2 regions of the Demequina muriae genome follow, and region 1 is predicted to be linked to the other one. Evidence: predicted binding sites of a transcription regulator. Region 1 holds the regulator's gene; the other holds the start of a gene.
The links. Region 1 encodes LexA, which represses DNA repair genes until DNA is damaged. Its sites were predicted from a motif close to TCGAACANNTGTTCGA; they were not measured.

Region 1 (15,853 bases):
ATCTCGCGCTCGACGATCTGCAGTCCCGCACGTCCGTCGAGGCGCTTGAGGCAGGCGTCCCCCCTCGCGACGTGTGGCACGCGCTGTGCGACCAGATGGACGTGCCCCTCGACCGGCGCGACGGCGGCGCACGAGAGCGGATGATTCCGCCGCGCCGCTGACGCGTGCGAGCAGACGATCCGTCAATCCGCGACACGCCCACGGCGATCCGCTTCCTTTCGAACATGCGTTCGATTACGCTGGTCCACAGGACAGAGCGGGACCACTTCCCTCCACAACGGAGGGCACGTGCGTTGCGCCAATGTCAGAGGCGCGTCATAGCGTCGTTCGTGGAATGGCAGACACGGCAGTAATGCCACTGACGATGGGATAGCGACATGGCACAGGCGGCAGACCGCTCCAAGGCACTCGAGGCGGCACTCGGACAGATCGACCGGCAGTACGGCAAGGGCTCGGCGATGCGCATGGGCGACCGCCAGGTGGTGGCCGTCCCGGCGATCCCCACGGGCTCCGTGGCGCTGGACATCGCGCTCGGCATCGGCGGGCTCCCGCGCGGCCGCGTCGTCGAGATCTACGGACCCGAGTCCTCGGGAAAGACCACGGTCGCGCTGCACGCGGTCGCGAACATGCAGAAGCAGGGCGGCACTGCCGCGTTCATCGATGCCGAGCACGCACTCGACCCCGCCTACGCCAAGAAGCTCGGCGTCGACGTCGACAACCTCATCATCTCGCAGCCCGACACGGGCGAGCAGGCGCTGGAGATCGCTGACATCCTGATCCGCTCCGGAAGCGTCGACGTGCTCGTGATCGACTCGGTCGCGGCACTCGTGCCCAAGGCCGAGATCGAGGGCGAGATGGGCGACAGCCACGTGGGACTGCAGGCGCGCCTCATGTCGCAGGCGCTGCGCAAGATCACCGGCGCCATCGCTCAGACGGGAACCACGGCGATCTTCATCAACCAGCTGCGCGAGAAGATCGGCGTGTTCTTCGGGTCGCCCGAGACCACGACGGGCGGCAAGGCACTGAAGTTCTACGCCTCCGTGCGCCTCGACGTCCGCCGCATCGAGACCCTCAAGGAGGGCACCGAGCCGGTGGGCAACCGCACCCGTGTCAAGGTGGTGAAGAACAAGATGGCGCCGCCGTTCAAGCAGGCCGAGTTCGACATCCTGTACGGCCATGGCATCTCGAAGGAGGGCGGCATCATCGACCTCGGAGTGGAGCACGGCTTCGTCAAGAAGTCCGGCGCCTGGTACACGTACGAGGGTGACCAGCTCGGTCAGGGCAAGGAGAACTCGCGCAACTTCCTCAAGGACAACCCTGAGCTGGCGACGGAGATCGAGAAGAAGATTCTCACCAAGCTTGGCGTCGGAGCAGTGCCGGCCGAGGAGGGCGACCAGACTGCTGCGGTGGCCGCTGAGGACGAGCCGCAGGCGCCTGCAGCCAAGGCCGCGAAGAAAGAGCGCGCCACCTTCTGATGTCAGCGCGCGCTCGACAGGACGGTGCCCGGCAAGGCGTGGGATCCACGACTCCGACCGATCCTGGCGAGCGCGCGCGGGACATCGCGCTGCGCCTATTGACGCACTCGCCGCGATCGGCGGCACAGCTGCGAGAGGGGCTGATGTCACGCGACGTGGAGGACCACGTCGCCGATGAGGTGATCTCGCGTTACCGCGAGGTGGGGCTGCTCGACGATGCGGCTCTGTCGGCCGCGATCGTGCGCACCCGGCACCATGAGCGCGGCAAGTCCCGCCGCGCGATCCTGGCGGAGCTGCGGCGCAAGGGCTTCGAGCAGGAGGACATCGACTCCGCTCTCGCGCAGATCAGCGACGAGGATGAGCAGGACGCGGCACGCACCCTCGCCCTCAAGCGTTGGAACCAGTTGGACGGCGTCGAGCGCGACAAGCGAGTGCGCCGGGTGGTGGGCATGCTGGGGCGCAAGGGATACTCGCCCTCCGACGCTTTCGCCCTTGTGCGAGAGTTCGAGAATGCCGATAACTCGGGCACGTAGCATGTCGAGCGTCAGAAAGGAGGGCACGTGGCCCAGATCATCGCCACTGTGGCGACCCTCCTGCTGCTCCTCGCATCCGTGCTCGTGGTGCACTTCGCCCGACGCGAGGCCGCGGAGATCCGGCGCTCGACGAGCGATGAGACTCAGGCGACCCGCGAAGAGGCACGCGACCTCCTGAGCGAGGCCCAGCGCCGCGAGGAGCGGGTGGCGCAGCGCGAGAAGGAGTTCTCGGCCGACCACCGCACCGCACAGATGTATGCGCGCTCGCTCGACGAGCGGGCGGCGGTCATCGCCCGGGATGAGAAGCGACTTCATGCCGAACGCGGCGAGATCGACCTGCTGCGCGAGAGGCGCCTCGCCGAGATCGGCGGCCTCACCCCGGAAGAGGCGCGCGCAGAGCTCATGGCTCAGCAGGTCAGGAAGGCGCGCGACGCCGCAAGCGGCGAGCTCAGGCGTCTCGAACGAGCCACCAAGGAGACCGCGGACCAGCGCGCGCGCGAGATCCTCGTCTCGTCGATGCAGCGCCAGGCGGCGCGCGTCGCCTCGGAGACCTCCACGACCTGGATCGACCTGCCGAGCGAAGAGATGAAGGGCCGGATCATCGGCCGTGAGGGACGCAACATTCGCGCCTTCGAGTCCCTGACCGGCGTCAACGTGATGGTCGAGGAGGGCGTGAACGCCGTTCAGCTGTCGTCGTTCGACGTCGAACGACGTGAGATCGCCGAGGTGACGCTGCGCGACCTCATCGAGGACGGTCGCATCCAGCCGCAACGCGTCGAGGCGGCCTATGCCCGAGCGGTGGCGGACACCGAGCAGCGTCATCTCGACGCTGGTCTCGACGCGATCGACGCCGCCGGCGTGCGTGGCATCCCGCACGAGATGGTGTCCGTCCTCGGGCGACTGCGCCTCCGCAGCTCCTACGGACAGAATGTGCTGGCACATCTCGTCGAGTCAGCGCAGATCGCGGCCGACATCGCGACGTCGCTCGGCGCGGATGTGGAGCTCGCGCGACATGCTGCGTTCCTGCACGACATCGGCAAGGCCTTCACCCATGAGCGGGAAGGCACTCACGCCGCGATCGGAGCGGCTCTCGCCGCCGAGCACGGCGAGCCTCCCACGGTCGTCAACGCGATCGCCGCCCACCACGACGAGGTGCCGCAGACCACCCTGGAAGGTGTGATCGTGCAGGTGGCTGACGCCGTGTCCGCCTCGCGCCCCGGTGCGAGGCGGGAGGATGTCGACGGGTACCTCGAGCGCATGGAGGGCCTCGAGCGACTGGTCGCCGAGCACGAAGGCGTCGTGAAGGTGCTGGCGATGGCGGCCGGGCGTGAGGTGCGTGTGGTCGTCGAGCCCGAGACGGTCGATGACGAGGGCACGCATGAGCTGGCGCGTACAATTGCTCAGCACATCAGCCGCGACTTCAGCTTCGCTGGAGAGATCAAGGTGACCGTGATCCGCGAACTCCGAGCGGACGCCGTCGCAGGGTAGGAATGTCAGAGACCACGCTCGCCCCCACGTACGTCGTCCGGACCCTCGGGTGCCAGATGAACATTCACGACTCCGAGCACATGGCCGGACTCCTCGAGAAGGCTGGCTACACCGCCGCTCCGCAGGGCTCTGACATCGCCGACGTGGTCGTGATCAACACGTGCGCGGTGCGCGAGAACGCCGCGAACAAGCTGTACGGCAACCTCGGGCAGCTCGCCCACGCCAAGTCCGCGCGCCCCGGCATGCAGATCGCCGTGGGCGGCTGTCTGGCGCAGAAGGACCGCGGCACCATCGTCGAGAAGGCCCCGTGGGTGGACGTCGTCTTCGGCACCCACAACCTCGACGTGCTGCCGGCGCTCCTCGACCGCGCTCGCCACAACGCCGAGGCGCAGGTCGAGATCGAAGAGTCTCTGCAGGTGTTCCCGTCCACGCTGCCGAGCCGTCGCGATTCTGTCGCGTCCGCATGGGTGTCGATCTCCGTGGGGTGCAACAACACCTGCACGTTCTGCATCGTGCCGAGCCTGCGCGGCAAGGAGCGCGACCGCCGCCCAGGCGAGGTGCTCGCCGAGATCCAGGCGTTGGTCTCGCAGGGCGTGGTGGAGATCACCCTGCTCGGCCAGAACGTCAACTCGTACGGCATCGAGTTCGGTGACCGAGGCGCCTTCGCGAAGCTGCTGCGCGCCTGCGGGGAGATCGACGGCCTCGAGAGGGTGAGATTCACCTCGCCTCACCCGGCGGCCTTCACGGACGACGTCATCGAGGCGATGGCGGAGACGCCGAACGTCATGCCGAGCCTGCACATGCCGTTGCAGTCCGGCTCCGACGCGGTGCTGCGTGCGATGCGACGCTCCTACCGATCGGCGAAGTTCCTGGGGATCCTCGACAAGGTTCGCGCAGTGATGCCCGATGCGGCGATCACCACCGACATCATCGTGGGCTTCCCGGGTGAGACCGACGAGGACTTCGAGGACACCTTGCGCGTGGTCGAGCAGTCACGCTTCTCGAGCGCCTTCACCTTCCAGTACTCGCCGCGCCCCGGCACGCCCGCCTTCGAGCTGCCTGAGCTCCCCAAGGCGGTGATCACCGAGCGTTTCGGCCGGCTCAAGGCCTTGCAGGAACGCGTCTCGCTCGCGGAGAACCAGGGCCTGGTGGGTCGCACCGTGGAGCTCATGGTCCTCGACGGCGCCGGGCGCAAGGACGACGCCTCGGCGCGGCTCAGCGGCCGGGCGCCCGACAGCCGCCTGGTGCACTTCGCCGTGCCTGAGGTGGCAGGGGACGACATCCCGCGCCCCGGCGACATGGTGACCGTCGAGGTGACGCACGCGGCCCCCCACCACCTGATCGCGGACAGTGCGCTGGAGGGCGGCACGTACACCGTGCGTCGCACCCGCGCGGGCGACGCGTGGGACGCCGCCAACGGCGACGGGCACGACCACGGCGCCGGGGGATGCGGATCCTCATGCGGCACGGGTGCCAGTGCGCCCGCAGGGCCCGTGGGGCTCGGCATCCCGTCGCTGCGCCCGTCCCGGACCTGAGGCGCCGGTGACAGGTCACCGCACCCCCGCATCGGCCGCATGGACGGACGATGCGGTGCGCTCGGACGCGCCCGCGGCCATCACCCTGGTCGGCTCCACGGCGACCGGGAAGTCCGCCGTGTCGCTCGCGCTCGCCGAGCGGCTCGACGGCGAGATCGTCAATGCCGATGCGATGCAGTTCTACCGAGGGATGGACATCGGCACGGCCAAGCTCACGCTCGCCGAGCGGAAGGGGGTGCCGCACCATCAGCTGGACACCCTCGACGTCCAGGAGGACGCATCGGTCGCTGGGTTCCAGAGCGCCGCGCGCGCCGACATCGACGCGATCCACGCGCGCGGTCGTCGTGCCATCGTGACCGGCGGCTCGGGGCTGTACGTCCGTGCGCTGCTGGACACGTTCGAGTTCCCGCCCACCGACCCTTCGGTGCGGGCACGTCTCGAGGCGCGCGCTGACACCGAAGGTCCGGGCATGCTGCACCGCGAGCTCGCGGCCGCCGACCCGGTTGCGGCCGCGCGCATCCCCGCCCAGAACGCCAAGCGCATCGTGCGCGCGCTCGAGGTGATCGAGCTGACGGGCCAGCCGTTCTCGGCGACGCTGCCGACCCACCAGTACGAGATCCCGGCGGTGCAGATCGGGCTCGACCTCGGCTATGACGTGCTGGACCCACGCATCGACGAGCGCGTCGACCACATGTGGGAGTCGGGGCTGGTCGATGAGGTGCGCACCCTGGCCGACCGAGGCCTGCGCGACGGGGTCACGGCGCGGCGTGCCGTGGGATACGCGGAGACGCTGCGATACCTCGATGGCGAACTCGACGCGGATCAGGCACGGGACCTCATCAAGGTGCATACGCGGCGGCTGGCTCGCCGTCAGCGCAAGTGGTTCCGCCCTGACCCCCGCGTCCGGTGGGTGGCGGCGCCGGTCGATGCGGCGGATGTGAGCCGTGCCGCCGACGACGTCCTGGCACTGCTCGACGTCTGAAGGCACGGGTAGCCTGGGCGCATGGTCAGACTGCATGTCACCCCAGGGCTGCGCTTCACCAAAGGGCATGGCACCGAGAACGACTTCGTGCTGCTGTTCGACGAGCACGGTGAGATCGACCTGACGCCCGCGCTGGTGCGCTACCTGTGCGACAGGCGTGCCGGCATCGGCGCCGACGGAGTGATCCGCGCCGTACGCGCCGGGTCCGTGCCTGCGGGTGCGGGCCTCGACGCGCGCACCTGGTTCATGGACTACTGGAACGCGGACGGCTCGACGTCGGAGATGTGCGGCAACGGCGCGCGCGTCTTCGCCGCACTCCTCGAGAGGGACGCGGGCGTCGACCTGGCGGGCGGCCTCACGATCGCCACCAGGGGCGGCACCCGCACCCTCAGCTCTCTGGGTGGCGGCCGCTACGCCGTGGGCATGGGGGAGTTCCGCCTCGGTGACTCCGGTGGCGGCTTCGACGCCGAGGTGGAGGCGCGCGGCCTCGTGCCGGCGCGCCCGGCGCTGTCGGTGGACGTCGGCAACCCTCACCATGTGGTCGCGCTCGCCTCGACGTCAGAGCTCGAGGCGCTCGACCTCACGGAGGCGCCGCGCGTCACCCCCACGCCGCCCGCGGGTTCCAACGTCGAGTTCGTCGTGACTCGCGGCGGCGAGGTGCGAGACGGCATCGAACGTGGCCGCGTGCGCATGCGCGTGCACGAGCGCGGGTCGGGCGAGACCCGCTCGTGCGGCACCGGCGCGTGCGCGGTGGCCGTGGCGGTCCGCTCCTGGGCCGGCGACGGTGCGCCCGACATCTGGGACGTCGAGGTGCCCGGCGGCATGGTCACCGTGCGGATCGTGGGGACGCGCACGGTGCTCGAGGGGCCAGCCCTGCTCGTCGCCGATGGCGAGGTCGACGTCTCCGGCGTCCCTGCGACCGCGCCCACCGTATGACGCAGCGCCCCGGTCCCTGACGATGCACCCCGTGGAGGCCGACCCGGACGGCAGGCCCCGGATCCACCCGGAGGACGCCGCGGAGTGGCGCGACTGGCTGGCGGCGCACCATGCGACGGCGGACGGCGTCTGGGTGGTGCTGTGGCGACAGGCCTCCGGGCGCACGGGGCTCACATATGACCAGCTGGTGCGGGAGTTGCTCTGCTTCGGCTGGATCGACGCGACCGCCCGCAAGCTGGACGCCGACCGCACGCTGCAGTACTGCTCCCCGCGCAAGCGCGGCTCGGGCTGGGCTCGCACCAACAAGGTGCGCATCGCGGAACTGGAGGCGGAGGGCCGGATCACACCTGCGGGCGCCGCGGTCATCGCCGCCGCGAAGGCGGACGGCTCGTGGACGCTCCTGGACGACGTCGAGGACCTGGTGGTGCCGGAGGACCTCCGCGCCGCCCTGGAGGCCCGCGACGGCGCGGCAGAGCACTGGGACGGATTCCCTCCGTCGGCGCGCAAGTTCATGCTCGCGCAGCTCGTGCTGGCCAAGCGCCCGCAGACGCGCGCGGATCGCGTGACGCGCATCGCCGATGCGGCGAGCAGGGGAGAGCGCGGGTACCCCTAGTCGCGCGTGGCGGGGCGGCCGCTCTGCAGGGCGCTCACTCGGGAGGGCGCGTCAGACGCAGCACCCGGAACCCCTTGGCGCTCGCGACCTTCTCGATCTGGCCCCAGGGCGAGCCCGCATCGTCGCGCTGGTCAGCAATCCAGCGGGCCAACGAGTCGGACCCGAGGTTGCGCTGCACCACGAGCCACGCCTCCCCACCGGGCGCGAGGCGGGGGAGCCACATGGCGAGCAGGTCATGAAGCGCGGCCTTGCCGATGCGGATCGGCGGGTTCGACCAGATCGCCGCGAAGGTCGCGTCCGCCGGGACGTCGCTCGGCCCGACGGCGCGCACGCGGTCCGCCACGCCAAGGCGAGCGGCGTTGCGCGTCACCAGGTCGAGCGCGCGCCGATTGACGTCGAGGGCCGTGACCCGCGCATCGGGCGTCTCCAGGGCGGCTGTGAGTGCCAGCGGCCCCCACCCGCATCCCAGGTCGAGTACCTCTCCCGCCGGAGCGGGGGGCAGGTGACGCAGCAGCACCTGGGTGCCGGCATCGATGTGGCCGGGGGAGAAGATGCCCGATGCGGTCTCGACGACGACGTCGCGGCCGGCCAGATGGACGGTCCGCTCACGGCGTTCGTCGGCAGAGGCGGGCTCTGCGGTGAAGTAGTGGTCCTCGCTCACGCATGCGAGCGTACCGTCGCTGGTGGTGCCTGTCGGCGGCCGGTGAGACAATGGACTCAGCATGAGCGACCTTGACGAGAACCAGCCCTCCGAGCCCACTCCCTCCCGCGCCGATGCGGTGATCGAGCGGGTCCTTGCACGCGCCAGCACCGTCCTCGGCAAGGGCGGCACGGCGCGCACCGACTACGACGGCGACCAGCTCGATCGTGAGGAACGCGCGGCGCTCCGGCGGGTGGGCAACCTGTCGACCGAGCTCGAGGACGTCACCGAGGTCGAGTACCGCCAGCTGCGGCTCGAGAGGGTCGTCCTCGTGGGTCAGTGGTCTCACGGCACGGCGGCCGATGCCGAGGTCAGCCTGCGCGAGCTGGCGGCACTCGCCGAGACGGCTGGCTCGGAGGTGCTCGACGGCGTGCTGCAGCGCCGCCCCAACCCGGACCCGGCCACCTACATCGGCAAGGGCAAGGCCATCGAGGTCAAGGAGATCGTCGCCGCGCTCGGCGCCGACACCGTGGTCGTCAACGACGACCTGGCGCCCAGCCAGCGTCGCGCGCTCGAAGACGTGGTCAAGGTGAAGGTCATCGACCGCACCGCGCTCATCCTGGACATCTTCGCCCAGCACGCCAAGTCCAAGGAGGGCAAGGCGCAGGTCGAGCTGGCCCAGCTCGAGTACCTGCTTCCGCGCCTGCGCGGCTGGGGTGACTCGATGTCGCGGCAGGCCGGTGGACAGGTGGGTGGCGCCGCCGCAGGCATGGGCTCCCGCGGCCCTGGCGAGACCAAGATCGAGCTGGACCGCCGCCGCATTCACACTCGCATGGCGCAGCTGCGCCGCGAGATCAAGGCGATGGAGCCTGCCCGCAACGTCCGGAGGGACCGCAGGCTTGCGCTTCCCAACGTGGCGATCGTCGGCTACACCAACGCGGGCAAGTCCTCACTGCTCAATCGCATCACCGGCGCCGGCGCGCTGGTCGAGAACGCGCTGTTCGCGACGCTCGACCCGACGGTGCGCAGGTCGCAGACCCCCGATGGCCGCGAGTACACCGTCTCCGACACCGTGGGGTTCGTCCGCGATCTGCCGCACCAGTTGGTCGCGGCGTTCTCGTCGACGCTCGAGGAGGTCGCGCACGCGGACCTGATGCTGCACGTGGTCGACGCGTCGCACCCCGATCCCGAGGGCCAGGTGAGCGCCGTGCGCGCCGTCCTGTCCGACGTGCCCGGCGCCGACACCGTCAAGGAAGTGCTGGTGCTCAACAAGGCGGACATCGCCGAGCCGGAGACGCTGATGCGCCTGCGCGCACGCCCGGAGATCACCATCGAGGTCTCGGCGCTCACAGGCGCGGGGATGTCGGAGCTGCTGGATCTGATCGCCCGCGAGCTGCCCCGACCCGAAGTGAGGATCGACATCGTGGTGCCGTACACCCGCGGAGACCTGATCCATGAGGCGCACCTGCACGGCGAGGTCATCGAGGAGTCGCACGAGCCAGAAGGCACGCGGCTGATCGCGATGGTCGACGATTCCCTCGCGGCCCGGCTCCAGGCAGCCGCCCCGGCCGCATGATCCTCGTCGCGTGACCGCGGCGAGGACGCCCGAGGCAGCGACCGAGGTGTCGGCCGCCACCGACCGCGAGACCATCGAAGCAGGCACCGCCGCGCCCACCGAGGCGACCCGCCTGCTCGGCAGGGCGGTCGCCGCGCTGGGGGGAGTCGAGCGCGAGGGGCAGACGGCGATGGCAGCCGCCGTCGAGCGTGCGCTCGGACACGGTGAGCACGCGCTGATCCAGGCGGGTACGGGCACGGGAAAGTCGCTCGCCTACCTGGTGCCAGCGGTCGCTGAGGCCGTGCGGTCCAAGAAGCGCATCGTGGTCTCCACCGCGACGCTCGCTCTGCAGCGGCAGGTGTTCACCAAGGATCTCCCGCTGGTGCTCGACGCCCTTGAGCCGGAGCTCGGGTCGCGTCCGGAGGTGGCGCTGTTCAAGGGGCGCAGCAACTACCTGTGCGTCCACAAGATGGCCGGCGGATACGGCGAGCCCGACGACGACATGCTGCCCGTCCCGACCGGACCGACGAGCGACCTCGGGAAGGAGGTCGCGCGCCTGCACGCCTGGGCGGACGAGACCGAGACCGGTGACCGGGACGACCTCGTGCCTGGAGTGTCGCATCGGGCATGGGCGCAGGTGAGCGTGAGCGGCCGGGAGTGCCTCGAGTCCAAGTGCCCGATGCTGAGCGAGTGCTTCTCGCAGACGGTGCGCGACCACGCCGCGCGCGCCCCCATCGTCGTCACGAATCACGCGGTGCTCGGCGTGCAGGCCGCCAGCCACGACATGCTCGGCGACCATCACGCGCTCATCGTGGACGAGGCCCATGAGCTCGTGGGCCGCATCACATCGGCGGCGACCCACGAGCTCACGCTCCAGCGCGTGGACCGTGCGGGCAGGGCCGCGCGCCGCTGCGGGGTGGCCTCCGAGGACCTCGACCGGGCCGCCAGGGCGCTGGACGGCGCACTGGGGGACTGCGAGCCGGGCCGACTGCGACTGGGGCTGCCAGAGGACCTCGCCGAGGCGGTGGACCTCCTCCGGGGCGCGGCTCGAGCGGCACTGACCCAGGTGCAGAAGACCACCAAGGACACCGCCGACGGCGCGCGTTCGGGAGGAAGCGCATCGGCCACCGCCAAGATGGCCACCGCCGCTCTCACGGAGGTCTTCGACGTGTGCGAGGAGCTGCTCGGCGAGCACGGTCGCTATGTGGTGTGGCTCGCGCCGCCCGACGGCGACTATGACTCTCGCCAGGCCGTGCGCATCGTGGCGGCGCCTCTGGACGTGGCCGGGCTGATCCGCGAGAAGCTGATCGCGGACAAGGCCTCCGTGTTCACCTCCGCGACGCTCGCGCTGGGGGGCAACTTCGACGCGATGGCACGTCACCTCGGCGTCGACGACCCGATCTCGATGGACGCCGGCAGCCCCTTCGACTACGGGCGCCAGGGCATTCTGTACGTGGCGTCGCACCTGCCGCGGCCGGGGCCGGGAGGGATCTCGGAGGAGGCGCTCGACGAGCTCGCGGCTCTCATCGAGGCGGCGGGCGGGCGCACGCTCGGGCTGTTCTCCTCGCACCGCGCAGGCCAGGCCGCCGCGGAGGCGATGCGTGTCCGGCTCGACGTGCCGATCATGTACCAGCTCGATGATCAGCTGCCCACCCTCGTCGAACGCTTCCGCGAGGACCCGCGCGCGTGCCTGTTCGGTTCGACATCGCTGTGGCAGGGCATCGACGCCCCCGGCGAGACGGCATCGCTCGTGGTGATCGACCGCATTCCGTTCCCTCGGCCGGACGAGCCCATCTCTCAGGCGCGCACCGAGGCCGTGGCACAGCGCGGCGGCAACGGCTTCATGGCGGTGTCCGCGACCCATGCCGCGCTGCTGCTGGCTCAGGGAGCGGGGCGGCTCATCCGCTCGTCGGAGGACCGCGGTGTGGTGGCGGTGCTCGACTCCAGGCTGGCCACCGCACGCTACGGCGGGTATCTCGCGCGATCGATGCCACCGCTGTGGGGCACCACCGATCGAGACACCGTGCTCGAGGCGCTGCGGCGTCTCGACACGGCGGCGCGCGAGCGCGGCGTCTAGCGCCAGTCGCGCCGCCGCAGACCCTTCGGGGCCGTACGCTGGGGTCGCAGACTGCACGCACCGGAGGTGGACCCACGATGACCGATACGACCCCGTCTGAGGAGTTCGTTCGCGGCCAGGAGGCCGAGCGCGAGCGCTTCGCGGAGTACCTCGCGCACTTCGAGGCGGGCTCGCGCCGCATGGCGGACGAGGCCGAATCGGAGCAGTCCAGGGTCTACCAGACGACCATTGCCAATTCCATGAGCGCGATGCGCCGCGCCATCAAGGGCGGCTTCCATTGGCAGGACGGCTGGCGCAGCCAGCAGTAGGGCGGCGTGGGCCGATGCGCCGGGGGAGTGCGCCGACCGGCAGCGCTAGATGCGGCGCATCACCGACACGACCTTGCCCATGATGCGGGCGTGCGTGCCGTCGATCGGCGTGTAGTTCGGGTTGTGCGGCATGAGCCAGACCTGACCGTCCCTCCGACGGAAGGTCTTGACGGTGGCCTCGTCGTCGAGAAGTGCCGCCACGATGTCGCCGTTGTCGGCGGTCTGCTGGCGGCGCACGACCACCCAGTCCCCGTCGCAGATGGCGGCGTCGATCATCGAGTCGCCCACGACGTTGAGCATGAACAGCTCGCCGTCGCCCGTGAGCTGCTTGGGCAGCGCGAACACATCCTCCACTGACTGGTCCGCCAGCACCGGGCCACCTGCGGCGATGCGTCCCACCAGCGGAACCATCGAGATCGTGTCATCCTGCGGCGCCTCTGCTGGAAGGCCGGCCGGCAGGGTGACGGTCGAATCTGCCGGGCTGGAGTCGGGAAGCACCACCTCGATGGCGCGCGGGCGGTGAGGATCGCGGCGGAGGAAGCCCTTGGTCTCGAGAGCCGAGAGCTGGTGCTTCACCGAGGACGTCGACGTCAGCCCCACGGATTCGCCGATCTCGCGCATCGACGGTGGGTAGCCACGCGACTCGACCGACTCCTTGATGGTCTCGAGGATGCGGCGCTGCCGGTCGGTGAGCCCGCCGGACGCGCCGCCCGGGAACTGGTGGATGGTGGCGCCGCCCTCGCTGGTGCGCTCGTCCATGACTCCTCCTCGCGGGCCGGGCCCGTGTCGATGTCAGACCTCGGTGATGAAGTGACACTCATGACGCTAGGGCACGGACGCATCGAAATCAAACATATGTTCGAGCGTGTCTTGCGTGACAGACGGCCGAGTGCTACTAATAGAACAAGTGTTCGACGAACACATGTTCGAATGGAGGGTGACATGACTGCATACGCGATGACGGCGCCAGGAGTGGTCCGGGCACCAGGAGTTGTCCGGGTGCCACGTGACACCTCCGTGAAGGTGCGGCGGGTCGTGAGCGTCCGTCCGCTGCCCACCACCGCCGGGCGTGCACGTCGCGTCATGCTCGTGCTTGTCGTCCTGGCCCTGATCGCGCTGTTGGCGCCTCGCGCATTCGCCGGCTCCGAGTCGACCGACGCCATCGCCTTCGACACCTACACCGTGGCCCAGGGCGAGAGCCTGTGGTCCATCGCCTCCGCGATCACGGGCCCGGGCGAGGACGTCCGCGACACCGTTTCTCAGCTCCAGACGCTCAACGCCATGGACGACTCGTCGCTGCGTGCCGGCGAGCAGATCCACATCCCCGCTCTGGAGCGCTGACCGTCAGGCCCCGCTGACCGCGAGGCGCCGTCACGCCTGAGGCAAACCGGTGGTGGGGTGTTCGTGGGAGAGTAGTGCCATGCACTGCCCGTTCTGCCGCCACCCCGACTCGCGAGTGGTCGACTCCCGCACCTCAGATGATGGTTCGTCGATTCGGCGACGGCGCGAGTGCCCCAACTGCGGCAAGCGCTTCTCGACTCTCGAGATTGCGAGCCTCACGGTGCTCAAGCGCAGTGGGGTTGCGGAACCGTTCAGCCGGGAGAAGGTCGTCAACGGCGTGCGCAAGGCGTGCCAGGGCAGGCCCGTGAGCGACGACGACCTCGCGCATCTCGCGCACAAGGTGGAAGAGGCCATCCGCGCCTCTGGCCAGGCCGAGATCGACGCGACCGACATCGGGCTCGCGATTCTGCCGCCCTTGCGCGAGCTCGACGAGATCGCCTACCTGCGGTTCGCAAGCGTGTACCAGGGATTCGACAGCCTGGACGACTTCGAGAGTGCCATTGCGCGTCTGCGTGCCGAGGACGCCTCCGACTCCTGAGCGCGCGGCTCGCTCTCCGCAGGGACCTCCGCTGTCGCCTGCTGTCGTGTGGCGGCGTCCACGCGCGACCGGCGCACGGCGGCGCCCTGCGCCACGCGACCGGGTGGGGCCGGTGAGTGCCGGCTAGCTCGAGTGCCGGCTAGTTCGAGTGCGGGCTAGTTCTTCTTCTTGGGCCGGGGCTTGCCGCGGCGTCCCGCCGCAGGTGCACCCTTGCCCTTCTTCTTGTCGCCCTTGCCGGCCTTCTTGGCGCCGGTCGAGGGGCGCTTGGGCCGGTCGCTGCGCTCGGGTCGGGTGGAACCGGAGTCCCAGGAGCCATCGGTGCGATCATCGCGATCGGAACGGTGAGGCTGCTTGCCGTCTTCCGCTCCACGCCGTACGGCGCGTGCGTCCGCGGGCCCGGGGCTGCGACGCTGAGGGCCACGGCCCCGCGTGTCGGGTGTGCGCTCGCCACGGTCGTCGCCGCGGTCTCGGGGACCGCTGCGGCGGGCGCCGCTCCACTCGCTGCGCTCGCCACGATCCTGACGCGCGTCGCGCTCTCGCCCGCGTGACGGTGTGCCACGGCTGTCACCGCCCGGGCGGTCGGTGCGGTCGGTGCGGTCGGTGCGGCGGTCGCTGGAGGGACGCTCGTCACGCCAGCCGGTGGTGGGCCGTTCACCGCGCCCACGCGTGGAACGCGCGTCACGCGGACCACTGGTGGGACGCTCATCGCGTCCGCGTCCAGGGCGCTCGCCGCGTCCACGGCCGGGACGCTCATCGATCCAGCCGGTGGAGGGACGTTCGTCGCGCCGTCCGGTCGCGTTCCGCTCGTCGCGCGCGCGGCCCGGGCGTTCGTCATCCCTGCGGTCGCGCTTGCCGCCCGGCTTGCGCTTCCACGCGTCGCGCCCGCTGGGCGACTTGGTGGCCCAGCCCTCACGGCTGCGGGGTGTGCGGTCGTCGCGCGCGTTCGTCGTGCGTGGCTCAGCGGCCGGTGCACCCTGATCGCCGAGGCGCTGCTCGCGCAACGCGATCTCACGTTCACGCGCCTGCAGTTCGCGTTCGCGACGTTCGAGCTCGTTCCGGGCCTTGGCGTGCTCGTGCTGCGGGGTCGGTGCGACCTCCGCAGCGCGACCGTGCACCGGCCGGCGGCCGCGGTCGCCTCGCGAGGGGCGTGCGGACCGATTCCCACGATCCGGGCGACCCGAGTCGCGCGTGCGTCGTCCGGCGCCGCCCATGTACGGCTCCGCCACGGGCTCCCCTGAGGGTTCCTTGGCGCCTGTCAGCCCGGACAGCGTGGTGAACGCGGCCTCGTCGGGCTGGCGCAGCACGGTCACCGTCGCGTCGATCCCGGCGCGGTCCATCAGACCTTCGACCGTGCGTCGCTGATGGGGGAGTGCGAGGGTGACGACCAGGCCGTCCTCGCCGGCACGCGCCGTGCGTCCCGCGCGGTGGGTGTAGTCCTTGTGGTCCGCAGGCGGATCCATCTGCATCACCAGGTCGACGTGGTCGACGTGGATGCCTCGAGCGGCGACGTCGGTCGCCACGAGCACAGGAATGGTGCCCGCGCGGAAGCCCGTGATGGCCGCGTTGCGCTCGTTCTGAGACTTGTCCCCGTGGAGCGCGACGGCGAGCACTCCCGCCTCGCGCATCTGGGCCGCGATCCGGTCGCATCCGAGCTTGGAGCGCACGAACACGATCGTGCGGCCCTTCCGCGCGGCGATACGAGTGGCGAACTGATACTTCGCGTGCGGCGGGACATGCAGCACGACGTGATTCATCGTCGAGGGGCCGTCGTCTCCACCGGTGACGTCGTGGCGCGCGGGGTCGGTCATGGAGGTCGCGACGAGCTTGTCGAC
Region 2 (15,853 bases), 210 kb from region 1:
CAGGCCGCGGCCACTGCGGCGACGGGCGAGACGACGACCTCGGACAGTGCGGATACGGACAGCGGGTCCGCACCCCCGTCAGACGCCCGCTGACCCCTGTCCGTCGGGGCCCAGGTCGTCGAAACCCAAGTCATCGAGTCCAAGATCATCGAGCCGACGCCCCGCGGCGATCTCCCCGAGAGTCTCGACGGTGACGTTCTCCAGCGAGCGCACCCGGGACAGCCCAGGGCGGGGCTCCACGGGCACGAGCCTGCGCACCCCGATCGTGTGCGCGCCGGAGGCGAGTGCCGAGCCGATGCCGGCCGGAGAGTCCTCGATCGCGACGCACCGCGTCGGGTCGACGCCCAGCCGTGCCGCTGCGGTGAGATACGACTCGGGATCGGGCTTGCCGCGCTCGACCTCGTCGCCTGTCACCACCACCGCGAAGGCATCAGGGACCTGCGCGAGGAATGCGTCGGCGAGCCGCGTGTACGACATCGTGACGAGCGCGCACGGGATGCCCGCCGCCACGACTCGCTCCAGCAGGAGTCGAGCGTCCGCCTGCCACGGGACGTGAGCGCGCACGCGGTCCGCCACGGTGGCGACCATGGACGCGATGATCTCCTCCACGTCGAGAGCGACCCCGCGCTCCTGCAGGATCCGACCGCTGTCCACCAGCGGCCTGCCCACCAGCGACAGCCCGTCCTCGTGCGTCCACGTGACGCCGAAACGCTCCGCGAGGGCGGTCTCAGCAGCGATCCAGTAGGGCTCGGAATCGATCAGGGTGCCGTCCATGTCCCACAGGATCGCGGCCGGGGCGGGCGTATGTGCATTCACGTGTCAGGAGTCTAGGCTGGCGTGATGGACATGGACGAGAACGACGCGGCGATCCCCGCGGACGAGACCGTCATGGTCGCCGCGTTCGAGGGGTGGAACGACGCAGGCTCGTCCGCGTCGGCGGCGCTGGACCACATCGCGCAGACCTGGGGCTCGACGGAGCACACGACGCTCGACCCCGAGGAGTACCACGACTTCCAGGTGGCGCGGCCGTCGATCGCGATCCTGCCGTCGGGCGACCGCGTGGTGTCGTGGCCAGGGACCATCGTGTCGACCACGCCCGGCCCGTCGCAGGCCGCCCGGGTGGTACTCGCCCGAGGGATCGAGCCCTCGATGCGCTGGCGCCGGTTCTGCGCCGAGGTGCTCGACGCGGCCGAGGATCTGGGCGTCACCACGCTCGTGACCTGCGGTGCGCTGCTGCTCGACGTGCCGCACACCCGCCCCCTTCCGACCTTCGTGACCAGCGACGATGCTGTGGCTCGCGCCCAGTACGGACTGGAGTCCTCGGACTATGAGGGCCCCACCGGAATCGTCGGAGTGCTCGGCCACGAGGCCCGGCTGCGAGGTATCACGGTGCTGAGCCTGTGGGTGGGCGTGCCGCACTACATCGCGCACCCTCCGAGCCCCAAGGCGACGGTCACGCTGCTCGGTCAGCTCGAGCGACTGCTCGGGGCGCCGATCGACCTGGGCGACCTGCCCGACGAGGCGGAGGCCTGGCAGCGGGGAGCCGACGAGTTGACGGAGGATGACGAGGAGATCGCTGCCCACGTCGAGCAGCTCGAGTCCCTCATGGATGAGACGAGCCTCCCGGAGGCCTCCGGCGACGCCATTGCCGAGGAGTTCGAGAAGTTCCTGCGCCGTCGCGACGGCGGCGGCCCGAAGGCCCCCTGACCCCTTCCCTCGCGCGACGGACGAGGAGGCGTCACTCCGCCCACGCGGTGACGCGGCCGACGGTCGCGGCCTTGGGATACGGCCCCTCGGCTGCTCCGATCTCGAACAGGTCGACCATGAGGAACAGCGGATAGTCCGGCGCCTGCGCCACCCGACGCACCACGCGCCCTTCGCAGCCGATCACGGTCTCGCCTTCGCCCCAGATCACGGTCCACGTGTGCCGCTCACTGGCGTCGAGGGGAATCGTGACCTCCTCCATGTCGGTCACCATGCGGGGATCGTGGTGGGCCTTGACTCCGCACCTCGCCGTCGTGACCTCGTCGATTCCTGCGGCATCGATCTCGACGATGCAGATCTCTCCCGAGTGCTCGTCGGACAGGTGCTCGGTTCCGACCAGCCATGCCGCGACCATGCAGCCGTCGGCACGGGAGGCGGCGAGAGTGAGGTCGATGCGGCCGCGAGACGGCGCGAACAGCAGCTGCGACGGCGTCTCGGTCCGCACGACGAGCCCGTCATCGCGGTGACGATGCGTGCCTCGTGTCGAGCCGACGGGGCCGGAGAAGGTCCCCGTCTGGAGGTTGGAGACGCGCAGCGGCGCGTCCTCCGGCCGCCAGTCCGGCTGGTCGTCGTCGATCCGCAGCTCGAGACCCCCGGGGACGACCCCGTAGCGGGCCGCGGACCGCTCCGGCGTGGTCCAGTGCGGAAGGTAGTGCGGCACCCACCTCGTCGGGCTCAGTCCGGACGCGAAGTCGTCGTCGAAGTCGGGAGGTCGGCTCGGCTGCGGTGACAGGTGCTCCAGTGGCGGCGCCATGCGCCATTCTCCCACGGGCACACCCGCGCTGGGGCGGAGATCCGGGGCCGGCAGGCGGTCTCCCCGCTACGACATCGCGGGGATCACGCCGGCGACCAGCAGCACCACGATGGCGATGGCGAGCGCGATCCGGTACCAGACGAACGGCCAGAACGTGTGCCTCGTGATGAGCTTGAGGAACCACACGATCACCACGTAGCCCACCGCGAACGCGGCCACCGCGGCGATGACGGTGTTGGCGATGCCGGGGCCGCCGGCTGAGGTGATCTCGTCGAGGTTCGTGAGTGCCTGGAACAGACCTGAGCCCAGCACTGCGGGGATCGCCAGCAGGAACGAGTAGCGCGCCGCGGCCTCGCGTGTGAGCCCGAGGAAAAGCCCGATCGAGATGGTGCCACCGGACCGCGACACACCAGGGATCAGGGCCATCGCCTGCGCAAGTCCGAGCAGGATGGCGTCCTTGCCACGCAGTTCCGAGAGCTCACGGTTCTTGGCTCCGACGCGATCCGCGAATCCCAGGACGAGCGCGAACACCGCCAGCACGACCGCAGTGAGATAGAGATTGCGCAGGTGGCCCTCGATGGCGTCCTGGAAGAGCACGCCCAAGACCACGATGGGGATGGTGCCGAGGATCACCCACCAGCCCATGCGCGCATCGGCATTGTGAGCGCCCAGCCGCGCCGCGCGATCCCGACCGTCCTTGCCGGCGAGTGCACTCACCCACGACGTCACGATGCGGACGATGTCCTTCCAGAAGTACAGGAGGACTGCCGCCTCGGTGCCGATCTGGATGATCGCCGTGAACGCCGCGCCGGGATCTCCCCCGCTCGGCAGCAGCGGTCCCACGACACGGACGTGCGCACTCGACGAGATCGGCAGGAACTCCGTGAGTCCCTGCACCACTCCGAGCACGACGGCTTCCCACCAGTTCATGACGGCAAGGCTAGCGTCAGCGCGTCGCGCCTTCGGACTCGACGTCCCGCCCGGTAGCGTCGCGTGCATGCAGCGCAGACGGGTCGGCACGAGTGGATTGACGGTGTCGTCGCTCGCGCTCGGCACCATGACGTGGAGCCGCGACACCGGCCCGGATGAGGCTGGCGCCCAGCTCGACGCCTTCCTGAACGCGGGTGGCACGCTTCTCGACACCGCGGCCTCGTATGCCGGCGGGGGCGCGGAGTCCCTCATCGGCACGATGCTGGGCGGAACCGTCTCCCGGCGCGACGTGCAGATCTGCACCAAGGCGGGCATCCGGCGGACGGCGGACGGAGGGCTCATCGACGCGTCCCGGGACACCCTGCTCGACACTCTCGATGCCTCCCTGGAACGCATGGGCACCGACCACGTGGATCTGTGGCTTGTGCATGCGTACGATCCGGTTGCGCCGGTCGAGGAGACGCTGCACGCGCTGGAGATCGCCGTGAACTCCGGCCGCGCGCGCTACGTGGGCGTGTCGAACTACCCCGGCTGGGCGACGGCCCAGATCTCGGCGCTGGCCACTCGACCGACGATCACTGCGACGCAGGTCGAGTACTCGCTGCTGCAGCGCGGCGTCGAGCGGGAGGTGCTTCCCGCGGCCGATGCGCTCGGCATGGGAGCGCTCGCGTGGTCTCCCCTGGGTCGCGGGGTGCTGACAGGCAAGTACCGCGACGCCATCCCCGCGGACTCGCGGGCGGCATCCGAACACCTGGCGGGGTTCGTGGCTCCCTACCTCGATGACAGGTCCGCCGGCATCGTCGACGCGCTCACGACGGCAGCAGAGGGGCTCGACGAGGCTCCGCTTGCCGTGGCGCTGGCATGGGTGCTCGGGCGTCCCGGCGTCAGTGCAGCGATCGTGGGGGCGCGCACGGCGGCGCAGCTCTCGCCGTCGTTGACGGCCGCTGACCTCGATCTTCCGCCCGCGATCGCCGAGGCGCTCGACGAGATCTCTGCCCCCTCCATCGGCTACCCCGAGCGCCGGTAGCGCGATGAGGCGTCTGCGCCCCAGGCGCTATCGCAGATCGAACTCGTCGATGTCGTCGTCCATGTCGTCGTCGTCCTCGACGGCGTGGGGGTCCAGGGTCTCGTCGCCGTCCGGATCATCGCTCGACCCATCCGTGTCCTCGTCCTCGTCCTCGCCGTCGTCTGCGTCGTCGTCGCCCTCGTACTCGTCGCCCTCGGAGTCGTCGAGGACGATCGGGAGCGTCTCCCCGTACTCAGAGTCGAGGGCGTCCTCGTATCTCTCGAACTCCGTGGCGACCGCCTCGTACGCGTCGTCCACCGCGGCGTCCGCGTCCCCGCGTCGCATCGCGATCGCCTCGAGGTGCTCCTCAAGGGCGGCCATCAGTCGCCTCAGTGCTTCGGTCGCCTCTGCGCTCATGGTCATGACGGTACTCGCGGATCGTATTGAATGGGAGAGATCATGAAGGAAATCGCATCCGACGCCACCCACGTGGTCACCTCCACGCGCGGCCGGCCCTCAAGTTCGAGCCGCCTCGAGTGGCGCGTGATCGAGATTCCGCGCGACGTCCCCCGCGCGGACACGCGGTCGCTGCTGACGGAACAGGCCGAGTACGGACGGTGGGAGCTCGCTCGCTCCCAGATCCTCTACGGAGGCGCCCGACGGGTCTGGCTGCGTCGACGCGTCATGCGCGTCCAGCGTACGGACGCGGCCTAGCCCCTCTCCCCTGTCCGGCAGTCATTGTCGGCTACAGGCTGTCCCGGCGTCCTCTCCGGCTGTGGCTGACCCCTCGCGCGCTCAGCAGTCGCGCAGGAACCTCTCGAGCACGCGAGTGCCGAAGTGGAGGCTGTCGACGGGGATGCGTTCGTCGATGCCGTGGAAGAGCGACGGGAAGTCCAGATCCGGCGGCAGCTGCAGCGGCGCGAACCCATAGCCGGTGATCCCGAGCGCGGCCAGGTGCTTGTTGTCCGTGCCGCCCATCAGGGAGTACGGCAGCACCGGTGCGTCCGGGTCCTCGGCACCGAGTGCGGCGATCATCTTGTCCACGAGCGCCCCCTCAAAGGGAAACTCGAGGCTCCGCTCGCTGATGTACGGCTCGACCTTGACGTGGGTGCCGGCCAGTTCCTCGATCTGCCGCAGCACCTGCTCCTGTTGGCCGTGAAGATAGCGGCTGTCCACGTATCCGATGGCGGTGTCGGGGATCACATTCGTCTTGTAGCCGGCCTCGAGCATGGTCGGGTTCGACGTGTTGCGCACGGAGGCCTCGATCATCGGCGCCATGGCCCCGAGTCCCTCGACGAGCCGATTGATGCACTCGGGTGTGGGCTCGTACTCGATGCCTTCGAGTTCGGCGACGCCCTGGAGCAGTCGCTCGGCGGTGGGGGTGAGCTCGACCGGCCACTCGTGAGCGCCGATGCGCGCGAGAGCCCCGGCGAGGTGGGCGACGGCATTGTCACGGTGCACCAGCGAGCCGTGACCCTGCTTGCCGTGGGAGATGAGCTTGAGCCACTGGATGCCCTTCTCCGCCGTCTGGATCAGGTAGGCGCGGCGCCCGTTGACGTAGGCGCTGAATCCGCCGACCTCGCTGATCGCCTCGGTGGCCCCACGGAAGTCCTCCGGGTGGTGCTCGACCATCCACTTCGCTCCGCGTGCGCCGCCGTGCTCTTCGTCGGCGAAGAACGCGAGCACGATGTCACGAGGCGGCCTGGCGCCTGCGCGGATCATGCTGGCGACGGAGGCGAGGATCATCGCGTCCATGTTCTTCATGTCGACCGCGCCGCGGCCATAGATCATCCCGTCGCGGATCTCGGCGGCGAACGGGTCCACCGACCAGTCCTCCGCGAAGGCGGGGACCACGTCGAGGTGGCCGTGAACCACGAGGGGATCCCGGTCGCGGTCGGATCCCTCCCACAGGCAGGTGACACTGGCGCGACCCGGCTCGGACTCCCGAATGACGGGGTCCAGGCCCAGGTCGGACAGGAAGGCCGCCACGTACTCGGCGGCGACGCGCTCGCCGGGGCCCGGCTCGTCGCCGTAGTTCGAGGTATCGATGCGAATGAGGTCGCGACAGATCTGGACGACGTCGATGGGTGCGGTCATGCACTCAGGCTATCGCCCGCATCGGCCGTCGAGACCAGGCAGGGAGGGCCTTGGTGCACTCGGCCGGTCCTCGATGCGCCCCGGACACGCCGCCGCCCGCGGCGCCTTCCGCTCGAAGGGGGGTCACGAGCGGGGCGCACGCGGGCGGCGCGTGTCAGACGGAGAGGTCACTGCCTCTCCATCGTCAGGTGAAGAGGCTGACGCCTCCAGGTCCGACGAGCAGGGCGACGACGATGAGCACGGCGCCCATGACGAAGTCACGCTGAATCAAGCGGACGATGCCGATGATTCCGATGATCACTGCCGCGATCCACAGGATGGTATCCCACATGGCGTGGCCTCCTTCTTTGGGGTAATTCTCGTACTTCGGACGCCATCGACAACCAGGCATCAGCCCTGCACATTCCCGGTTCGTGATCGTTTCGTGATGGGCGCGGTGGGGGGAGTGACGAGAATGCGAGCCAGTCCAACTATTCCCATAGTGGGGAATGAATGGCGGGGGCTGCCATGGTGCACGCAAGAAGCGCCCGGGAGAAAGGAGAAGGGCCGGAAGCAATAAGCTTCCGGCCCTGATCGTGTCCGAGGGGGGACTTGAACCCCCACGCCCGTTAGGGCACTAGCACCTCAAGCTAGCGCGTCTGCCATTTCCGCCACCCGGACAGGGTGTCTGAAGTGCCTCATCGGCGCTTCAGCGCGACGGCAATCGTAGCATGAGGCGGAGGGCCCGATGCCACCACCGGTGCTCGCGACACGCGACCTGAGCACCGCGGCGTTCACTGGAAGTCCCTGCTCTTGGCCGGCACCTTCAGCGACAGCGGGGACATGTGCTCGGCGACCATGTTGGTGGCCCCGTCTGCCCGCTCGATGCGCCCGCGGATGACCAGCGCAGCCGACCTGCGCGCCACCGCCTGGAAGCGCCGCCACACCCCCACCGAGCAGACGACGTTGAGGAAGCCGGTCTCGTCCTCGAGCGAGATGAAGGTGACCCCCTTGGCCGTGCCGGGTCGCTGACGGTGGGTCACCACGCCCGCCACGGTGACGCGCCTCTCCGCCTCGTGGGCGAGCACCCCGGCCACGGTGAGCACTCCCTGCTGGTCGAGTCCCTCGCGCACGAACACCGTGGGATAGCTGTCGGTCGAGACCCCGGAGGCCCACACATCGGCCACAGCCTCCTCCACCGCGCTCATGCCCGGCAGCATCGGCGCGGCGACGTCGGTCGACAGATCGGGGAGCGTGTCCGGCCCCTCCCTCGCCAGCGCGCCCGAGGCCCACAGCCCCTCGCGCCGCGTCACGCCCAGCGACTCGAGCGCTCCCGCCGTCGCGAGAGCCTCCCACTGGGCCGTCGTGAGCCCCTTCTCAGGAGCCAGTCCCGACTCCCCCGTCACTCCAGAGGGCCGCACTCGCACGCGCCGGGCCATGTCCGTCACCGACACGAAGGGTCCAGCGGCGCGCGCGTCGACGATCGCCTGCGCGGCATCCTCGCCGAGCCCGCGCACCGCCGCGAGCCCCATGCGCACCGCCAGGGTGCGGTCCACCCGCGTGAGGACGGTCATGTCTGCGCGCGCCTCGTCCGGCGTCGCGAACGGCTCCGCCAACCGCTCGACCCGGGCGAGTGCGGCGGAGCGCGCCACGCACGGTCGCAGCACCACCTGGCCGTGCCTGCGGGCATCGGCCGTGAGCGACTGCGGGCTGTAGAAGCCCATGGGCTGTGCCGCGAGCAGCCCCGCGTAGAAGGCGGCGGGCTTGTGGACCTTGAGCCAGCTCGAGGCGTACACCAGGTAGGCGAAGGAGTACGAGTGCGACTCCGGGAAGCCGAAGTCGCTGAAGGCCTTGAGCTTGTCGAAGATCTGATCGGCGACGTCCGCAGTGACGCCGCGCTCGTGGGCTCCCACCATGAACCGCGCGCGCAGTGCCTCCATGCGCTCCGGCGATCGCTTGGAGCCCATCGCGCGGCGCAGCTGGTCCGCGAGTGCGCCGTCGAAGCCCGCGACGTCCATCGCCATCTGCATCAGCTGCTCCTGGAACAGCGGCACGCCGAGGGTCTTCCCCAGCGACTTCTCCAGCAACGGGTGCAGGAAGGTCACCGGCTCGCGGCCCCTGGCACGGTTGATGTACGGGTGCACCGAGCCGCCCTGGATGGGTCCGGGGCGGATGAGCGCGACCTCGATCACGATGTCGTAGAAGCGGCGCGGGCGCAGACGGGGCAGGGTCGCCATCTGCGCGCGCGACTCGACCTGGAACACGCCCACCGTGTCGGCGGCGCACAGCAGGTCATAGACCTCTGGGTCCTCCTGCGGGAGCGAGTGCAGGCCGATGTCCTCCGACTCGGTGTCGCGCACGAACCCGAAGGCATACCGCAGCGCGGAGAGCATCCCCAGCCCGAGCAGGTCGAACTTCACCAGCCCCGCGTCCGCGCAGTCGTCCTTGTCCCACTGCAGCACCGTGCGCCCAGGCATGCGCGCCCACTCCACGGGGCACACGTCGATGACGGGCCGGTCGCACAGCACCATGCCGCCGGGGTGGATGCCGAGGTGTCGCGGCAGGCGCATGAACCGGTCCGCGAGGTCGAGCACCGGCTCCGGGATGTGGTCGAGGTCGTGGGTGGGAGGCGGCTCGGGCCACATCGCGTCCCGCTGCTTGGCCGCCCACTCCTCCATCTGCGCCTGCGGCACGCGGAGCGATCCCCATCGGTCGATGCTCTTGGACCACGCGTCCTGCTGGCCCACGTCGAATCCCAGCGCCTTGGCGGCATCGCGCACGGCCGAGCGTGGCCGGTACTGGATGACGTTCGCGACCATCGCGGCGTTGATGCGGCCGAACCGCTGGAAGACGTACTGGATCACCTCCTCTCGGCGATCCGACTCGATGTCGACGTCGATGTCGGGCGGACCGTCGCGCTCGGGGGCGAGGAACCGCTCGAACAGCAGCCCGTGAGTGACGGCGTCGACCGCGGTGACGCCCAGGGCGAAGCACACCGCGGAGTTGGCGGCGGATCCCCGTCCCTGGCACAGGATGTCCTGGTCGCGGCAGAAGCTCACGATGTCGTGGACGATGAGGAAGTAGCCGGGGAAGTCGAGCGCCTCGATCACGTTGAGCTCGTGCTCGATCTGCTTCCACGCCCCCGGCACGCGCTCGGCGTGGGGCGAGCCGTAGCGGGCGTGTGCGCCGCGGCGCACCAGTTCACGCAGCCATGAGGCCTCGGTGTGGCCCTGGGGCACCGGGTACGGAGGCAGGTTCGGCGCCACGAGGTTCAGGTCGAACGCGCACTCCGCAGCGAGCCGCGCGGCTGCCGTCACGGCTTGAGGATGGCGCCGATGCCGGTGCAGCATCTCGGCGGCCGAGCGCAGGTGGCCTCCCCCACCCCCGGGCAGCCATCCGTCCATGTCGTCGAGCGACGACCGTGCCCGCACCGACGCGAGCGCTCCCGCGAGGTCAGCGTCCCGCGGCGTCGCGTAGTGCGCGTTGGACGTCGCCACCAGCGGCAGCGAGGCGTCGAAGGCAAGGTCGGCGAGGGCGGCGTTGCGCTCCGAATCGAACGGGTCGCCGGTGTCCGTGATCTCGACCGCCACGTTGTCGCGGCCGAACAGCGCGGAGAGCCGGTCGAGCTCGCGGCGTGCCGCGGCGAATCCGGCGGGCGTGACTGCGCCCGTGAGCGCGTTCGCCCCGGCGACCCCCACCCCTGACAGCGCACGCCGCACCGTTCCCTTCCGGCAGCCGGTGAGGATCAGGAACTGACCCGCCGCCGTCTCCGCCAGGTCCTCCAGCGTGTAGCGCGCGAGCCCCTTCTCGCCGGTCGCGAGGTGGGCCATGCCGATGGCGTGCGACAGCCGCGAGTACCCCTCGGGCCCGCGCGCCAACGCGAGCAGGTGGCTGCCGCGGGGATCGGGAACCCCCGTGGGCGGGTCCAGCACGGGAGGGCCTCCTGGCGTCTCGGGTGCCCCCATGTGCAGCTCCGCCCCGAACACGGTGGGCAGGTCGATCGCACGCGCGGCGTTCGCGAACCTCACGGCGCCGTAGAGCCCATCGTGGTCGGTGATCGCGAGCGCGCTGAGGCCCAGCCTCCCGGCCTCGGCCGCCATCTCCTCAGGATGGCTCGCGCCGTCCAAGAAGCTGAAGGCGCTGTGCGCGTGCAGCTCGGCATAGTCGACACAATCAGTCATCACGCACCGCCAGTCATAGGACGCCGTCAGTCATAGACCGCCTCCAGCACCCACGCCCCGGCGGTGAAGGACGCGAGCACGGCCTGACCAGGCCTCCCGTCCGGGCGCCTGAGCGCGATCTGCAGGCAGGCGCGGCGCGAGGAGTCCTGCGACCACCACCGTTCGACCACGGGCCACGGGCCGGCCCACGCCTCGACGGGCTGCGCGAGTCCCCACGTCGGCCCGTCCTCGCCACGACCCACGTGACCCGAGGACGGGTGCCGCCGGGCCGCGGCCGCGCGCTCGTCCCGCGGGTCCACCTGCAGGCGCACCCAGGTGGGAGGAGCACTCATCGCGAGCCGGCGGTCGATCCGCACAGGCGCCCCGCCTGCATCCAGGACCTGCAGCGGCTCCGGCAACGGCAACACGGTGGCGGGCGCAGGGTCGGGGATCCTTCCGGGCCACGGATGCTCGATGCGGCGCGTAGGCGTCGCCTCCTGTCCCCATGGCAGCGCCAGCACCCGGTCCCTGGGCGACCTGCCGCCCTGCTCGCGCACGGCGAGCACGGCATCGGGCCCGAGCAGAGACTGCACCCGCTCCAGGGTGCGCTGCGCACGGGAGTCGGATCCCGACACCCCTCCCCACAGGTACGCCTGCTCGCTGCCGAGCGGCACCACATCCTCAGCCGTCAGGCCCAGCGCAGTCAACGGCGCTGGCTCCGGACCGGACCCCGTGCCCGACAGCCATCCCTCGAGCTGCCACCGCACCCGGTCCGTCATGTGCCTGGAGAACGCACCCGAGCGCGAGCCGACGTCGGTGCGCCACACGCGCTCGAGCAGGTCCCCCTGCTCGGTGGCGGCGGAGATCCGCACCCGGCCACATCGCACGCCGGCCTCAAGGAGGGCGGTGTCGAGCTGCTGGGCCACGTGACCGGCGACGAGCGCGAGCTGCTCGACGCGCTGCGCCGGCTCCTCGAACTCGTATCTCACGGCGATGTCGTCCTCGGAGCGACGCAGCACCGGCGGCCGCACGTCCTCCCCGCGGCCGATGCGGTGGGCCCACCTCCCCACCGGGCCGAACCTGGCGAGCACGTCGCCTGCCGGCAGGCTCGTGAAGTCGGACAGCGACGTGAGGCCCAGCCGCACCAGCACCCCCACGAGGTCCTCGACCTGCTCGCGCTGGCGCCGCTCCATGGCGGCGAGTGGCAGCACCCCCACGGGGACGCCGGCCAGGTATTCGCGCGACGTGCCGGGTGGCACCAGCTCGGAGGCGCGCGCAGCCAGGATCGCGGCGAGCAGCCCGTCTGCGGCCCCCACGGCGCTCTCACAGCCCGCGAGCTCCGCCACGGAGTTCACCAGCGCCTCCGCGAGCGCAGCCTCGGAGCCGTGGAAACGAGCAGCGCCGTCGGCGGGGATCATCAGCAGCCCCGGCCGCGAGATCTCCACGCCGGACACGACGTCCTCGGCCGCAGCCGCGACGGTCTCGAACACCCGTGAGTCCCGGCCCTCGTCGTGAGGCAGGATCACCAGGTCGGGACATGCCCGCTGGGCGAGCCGTTTGCGCATGCCGCGCCTGACCCCCGCTGCCCGTGCCGCAGCAGAGACCGCCATCATGCCGCGCCCGTGCAGCACCGCTGCGGGGGTGTCCGCACCGATGCCGGCCTCGGACATCGCTGCGACCACCGGCCAATCCGGGACCCACAGCACCGCCCGTCGCACCGTCGCCACGGGCCCGGACTGTGCGGAGGAGGCAGCCCCCGCCCGCGCATCGGCCCGCGGAGCGCCGTCGCCGCCCGCGCGTCGCGACACCATCTCGCTCATGCGACCTCCCCGTCGACGTTCACGCGGTCCACATCGATGCGTGCACCCGGCCGTGCGAACCGCAGGCCGGGGGCGGAGTCCAAGGTGAGGCGCACGCGCCGCACGGCACCCTGTCGACGCCCGCTGACAGCGACGGTGAGCTCACGTTCGATGAGCCTCCCGTCCCCCGCGCCCAGGCCTTCCCACGAGGAGCGCTCGACCGTGAGCGTCACGTGCGCGCCCGGCCACTCACCCGCAGCGATGATCAGCCCGCCGCGCTCCTTGACCCGCGCGGCCAACCGACGCCGATCCGCGTCGGACAGCGCGAGTCTCTCGCCGAGCAGCACCACATCCATCCCGTCCACGCATGCCCCGACCGCCTGCGCCGCCTGTGCCCCCGGGTGAGGGATGAGGGCGAACCTCTCAAGCGCGATGCCCCGCCGGGCGGCCGCCACCACCCCCACCGTGGGCATGCCGATCGCCGCGGTCCAGGACCCTTCTGCCGACGCCGCGGAGGCGAGGGCGAGCATGAGCGAGGTGGCGCCGGTGACGGAGACCACCTGGCCGCGTCCCAGTCCCTCCGGCAGCAGCGGCGCGAGCTCGGAGGCGAGCGGCAGCACCGGACGATCCGACGCGGTGCGGGGTGCGCCGATGCGCGCCTCGACGCCCTTGAGCGCCGCACGCGCGCGGCTCAGCCGCCGCTGCTGCGAGGCATCCGGGTCCGTCTGGGTCGACATGGCGCTCCTGCGATCACTGCGAGAAGTCCTCGCGTTCGAACATATGTTCGATTATCGCATTGAACGCCGACATCGGCGCCGAGTCAATCCGAGCGCTGAACTCCCCGGGGACGGCTCACGGCTGGGGCCGCAGTGCCCACAGCGCGACGGCCGATGCGGCAGCCACGTTGAGCGAGTCCACTCCCCCGGCCATGGGGATGGTGAGGACCGCATCGGCCGCCTGCAGGGCCGCGCGCGACAGACCGTCGCCCTCCGCACCCATCACCAGGGCGACCCGATCGTGCCCGGCCGCCGCGAACTCGTCGAGGCCCACCGCATCGTCCGCCAGGGCGAGCGCGGCCACGACGAAGCCCCTGTCACGCAGCTCGTTCAGTGCCCCCGGCCACTCGTCTGCCCTGGTCCACGGCACCTGGAAGACCGTGCCCATCGACACCTTGACGCTGCGGCGGTACAGCGGGTCGGCGCAGGTGGGGGCGACCACGATCGCGTCAGCGCCGATGCCCGCCGCCGAGCGGAAGATCGCGCCGACGTTCGTGTGATCGACGATCCCCTCGAGGACGACGATGCGCCTGGCATCGCGCGCGATCTCCTCCAGCGAGGGGAGAACGGGGCGCTCCATCGCCGCCAGCGCGCCGCGGTGCACCTGGTAGCCGGTGACCGACTCCATCACGGACTCGGGAGCGACGTGGACGGGGGCGTCGACGCCCGCGCCCTCGAGCGCCTGCCGGATGCCCTCCAGCCACCGCTCGCTCGTGAGCACGGAACGCGGCCGATGCCCGGCAGCCAGCGCGCGTTCGATCACCTTGGCGCCCTCGGCCATGTAGAGGCCGCGCTCGGGCTCGATGCGGCGGCGCAGCGCCACGTCGGTGAGGCCGCGATAGTCGTCGAGGCGCGGGTCGGAGGGGTCGGTGATCACGGACCCATTGTGTCCGACACTCAGTGACCGCCAGGATCACGAGGAGCCGCCCAGGCGGCACTCACGCTCCACTGGGACGCTAAGGCAGTGAAGGCGGGGCGAAGGCGCTGCTCGCTGTCCGGCACTGAGTGTCGCCTACAGCACAGCAAAGCGCCCTGTCCGGCACCCATCGACGATGAGTGCCGGACAGGACGCTCGGAAGGCCGCTAGGCGACCAAGAGTGCCGGACAGGGGTGGGCTACTGCTGGCCCTTCTCGGCGTCCGGGTTGAACGGGCGACCCGAGGTGGTGCCGGCCTCGGTGGCGTCGGACGTGGCGTCCGCCACCTCCTGCTTGGCCAGGCGCAGCGCCTCTGCAGGGTCGACGAGCGCGGAGGTGATCTTGGACTTGCGGTCCTTGCCACGCTCGTGATCGCGCGTGAGAGGCTCGGCGGCCTCTTCGGCACCGAAGGCCGCGGAGATCGACTTCAGCGCGCCCGTGAACTCGGTGGGCACGAACCACACCTTGTTCGACTCGTTCTTGGCGATCTCGGGGAGCATCTGCAGGTACTGGTAGGCGAGCAGCTTGGAGTCGGCGTCGCCCTCGTGGATGGCGTCGAACACCTGAAGGATCGCGCGGGCCTCACCCTCGGCCGTGAGGATCGCGGCCTGCGCGTCACCCTCGGCCTTCAGGATCGCCGACTGCTTCTGTCCCTCGGCGGTGAGAATCTGTGACTGCTTGACGCCCTCGGCGGTCAGGATCGCGGCGCGACGGTCACGCTCGGCGCGCATCTGCTTCTCCATCGAGTCCTTGACGGACACGGGCGGGTCGATGGCCTTGAGCTCGACGCGTCCCACACGGATGCCCCACTTGCCGGTGGCCTCGTCCAGCACGGTGCGCAGCTGGCCGTTGATCTGGTCACGGCTGGTCAGCGTCTGCTCGAGGTCCATGGTGCCGATGACGTTACGGATGGTCGTCACGGTCAGCTGCTGCATGCCGACGATGTAGTTGGCGATCTCGTAGACCGCCGCGCGAGCGTCGGTGACCTGGAAGTAGATGACGGTGTCGATCTCGACGACAAGGTTGTCCGACGTGATCACGGACTGCGGGGGGAAGGACACGACCTGCTCGCGCATGTCGACCTTCTGACGCACCTGGTCGACGAACGGAATGAGGAGGTGCATGCCCGCCTGCAGTGTGCGGGCGTAGCGGCCGAGCCGCTCCACCACGCGGGTCTCTGCCTGCGGCACGATCTGAATCGCGCGGGCGATCGCCGTAATGACGAATAGGACGAGGACGACCGCCGCGGCGGCGATCGCGATCTGGACTGGATCCATAACTAGTTCCCCTTCTCGGGCGCGACGATGGCCGTCGCTCCCCTGATTTCGAGCACGACGACCTCGGCCCCCTCGGGGATCGCAGGCGCATCGTCCTGGGTACGCGCAGACCACACTTCTCCCGCCAGCTTGACGCGACCAGCGAACTCGGTGATCTCGTCCAGAGAGCGGGCTGCGGCACCTGCAAGGGCGGCCGCATTGGTCTCGATGACCGCGCCCTTGGCGCGGATCGACTTGAGCAGGTAGGGCCTGAGCGAGAACAGCAGCAGGGCGGCCACCGCGCACGCGATGATCACGCACACCCACCACGGCAGGCCCAGCAGCGCCGCTGCGCCACCGGCGATCGCGCCGCCAGCGAGCATCGCAAAGGTCAGATCCAGCGTGAAGACTTCGACG

Region 2: a site for LexA is predicted at 13,262-13,277, ahead of imuA' (DnaE2-dependent mutagenesis accessory factor ImuA'). Genes of this name have one in related genera too.

Annotation. Positions count from the first base shown of each region.
Region 1 is NZ_JAUHQA010000001.1:255,037-270,889, reverse strand. Features, by position in the region: gene QQX02_RS01265 (DUF3046 domain-containing protein) at 1-161, shown strand, start outside; gene recA (recombinase RecA) at 378-1,475, shown strand; gene QQX02_RS01255 (regulatory protein RecX) at 1,475-2,008, shown strand; gene rny (ribonuclease Y) at 2,036-3,496, shown strand; gene miaB (tRNA (N6-isopentenyl adenosine(37)-C2)-methylthiotransferase MiaB) at 3,499-5,031, shown strand; gene miaA (tRNA (adenosine(37)-N6)-dimethylallyltransferase MiaA) at 5,039-6,013, shown strand; gene dapF (diaminopimelate epimerase) at 6,035-6,949, shown strand; gene QQX02_RS01230 (YdeI/OmpD-associated family protein) at 6,981-7,562, shown strand; gene QQX02_RS01225 (class I SAM-dependent methyltransferase) at 7,597-8,223, opposite strand; gene hflX (GTPase HflX) at 8,285-9,778, shown strand; gene QQX02_RS01215 (ATP-dependent DNA helicase) at 9,789-11,834, shown strand; gene QQX02_RS01210 (hypothetical protein) at 11,912-12,142, shown strand; gene lexA (transcriptional repressor LexA) at 12,188-12,901, opposite strand; gene QQX02_RS01200 (LysM peptidoglycan-binding domain-containing protein) at 13,085-13,483, shown strand; gene nrdR (transcriptional regulator NrdR) at 13,563-14,021, shown strand; gene QQX02_RS01190 (DEAD/DEAH box helicase) at 14,177-15,853, opposite strand, start outside.
Region 2 is NZ_JAUHQA010000001.1:48,195-64,047, forward strand. Features, by position in the region: gene QQX02_RS00215 (RecB family exonuclease) at 1-93, shown strand, start outside; gene QQX02_RS00220 (HAD family hydrolase) at 79-816, opposite strand; gene QQX02_RS00225 (PAC2 family protein) at 841-1,707, shown strand; gene QQX02_RS00230 (hypothetical protein) at 1,739-2,518, opposite strand; gene QQX02_RS00235 (undecaprenyl-diphosphate phosphatase) at 2,585-3,448, opposite strand; gene QQX02_RS00240 (aldo/keto reductase) at 3,516-4,475, shown strand; gene QQX02_RS00245 (primosomal protein) at 4,503-4,871, opposite strand; gene QQX02_RS00250 (DUF5703 family protein) at 4,914-5,168, shown strand; gene QQX02_RS00255 (M20/M25/M40 family metallo-hydrolase) at 5,250-6,551, opposite strand; gene QQX02_RS00260 (GPGG-motif small membrane protein) at 6,736-6,882, opposite strand; tRNA gene QQX02_RS00265 (tRNA-Leu) at 7,128-7,211, opposite strand; gene QQX02_RS00270 (error-prone DNA polymerase) at 7,325-10,711, opposite strand; gene QQX02_RS00275 (Y-family DNA polymerase) at 10,738-12,510, opposite strand; gene imuA' (DnaE2-dependent mutagenesis accessory factor ImuA') at 12,507-13,226, opposite strand; gene QQX02_RS00285 (TrmH family RNA methyltransferase) at 13,342-14,142, opposite strand; gene QQX02_RS00290 (SPFH domain-containing protein) at 14,381-15,457, opposite strand; gene QQX02_RS00295 (NfeD family protein) at 15,460-15,853, opposite strand, start outside.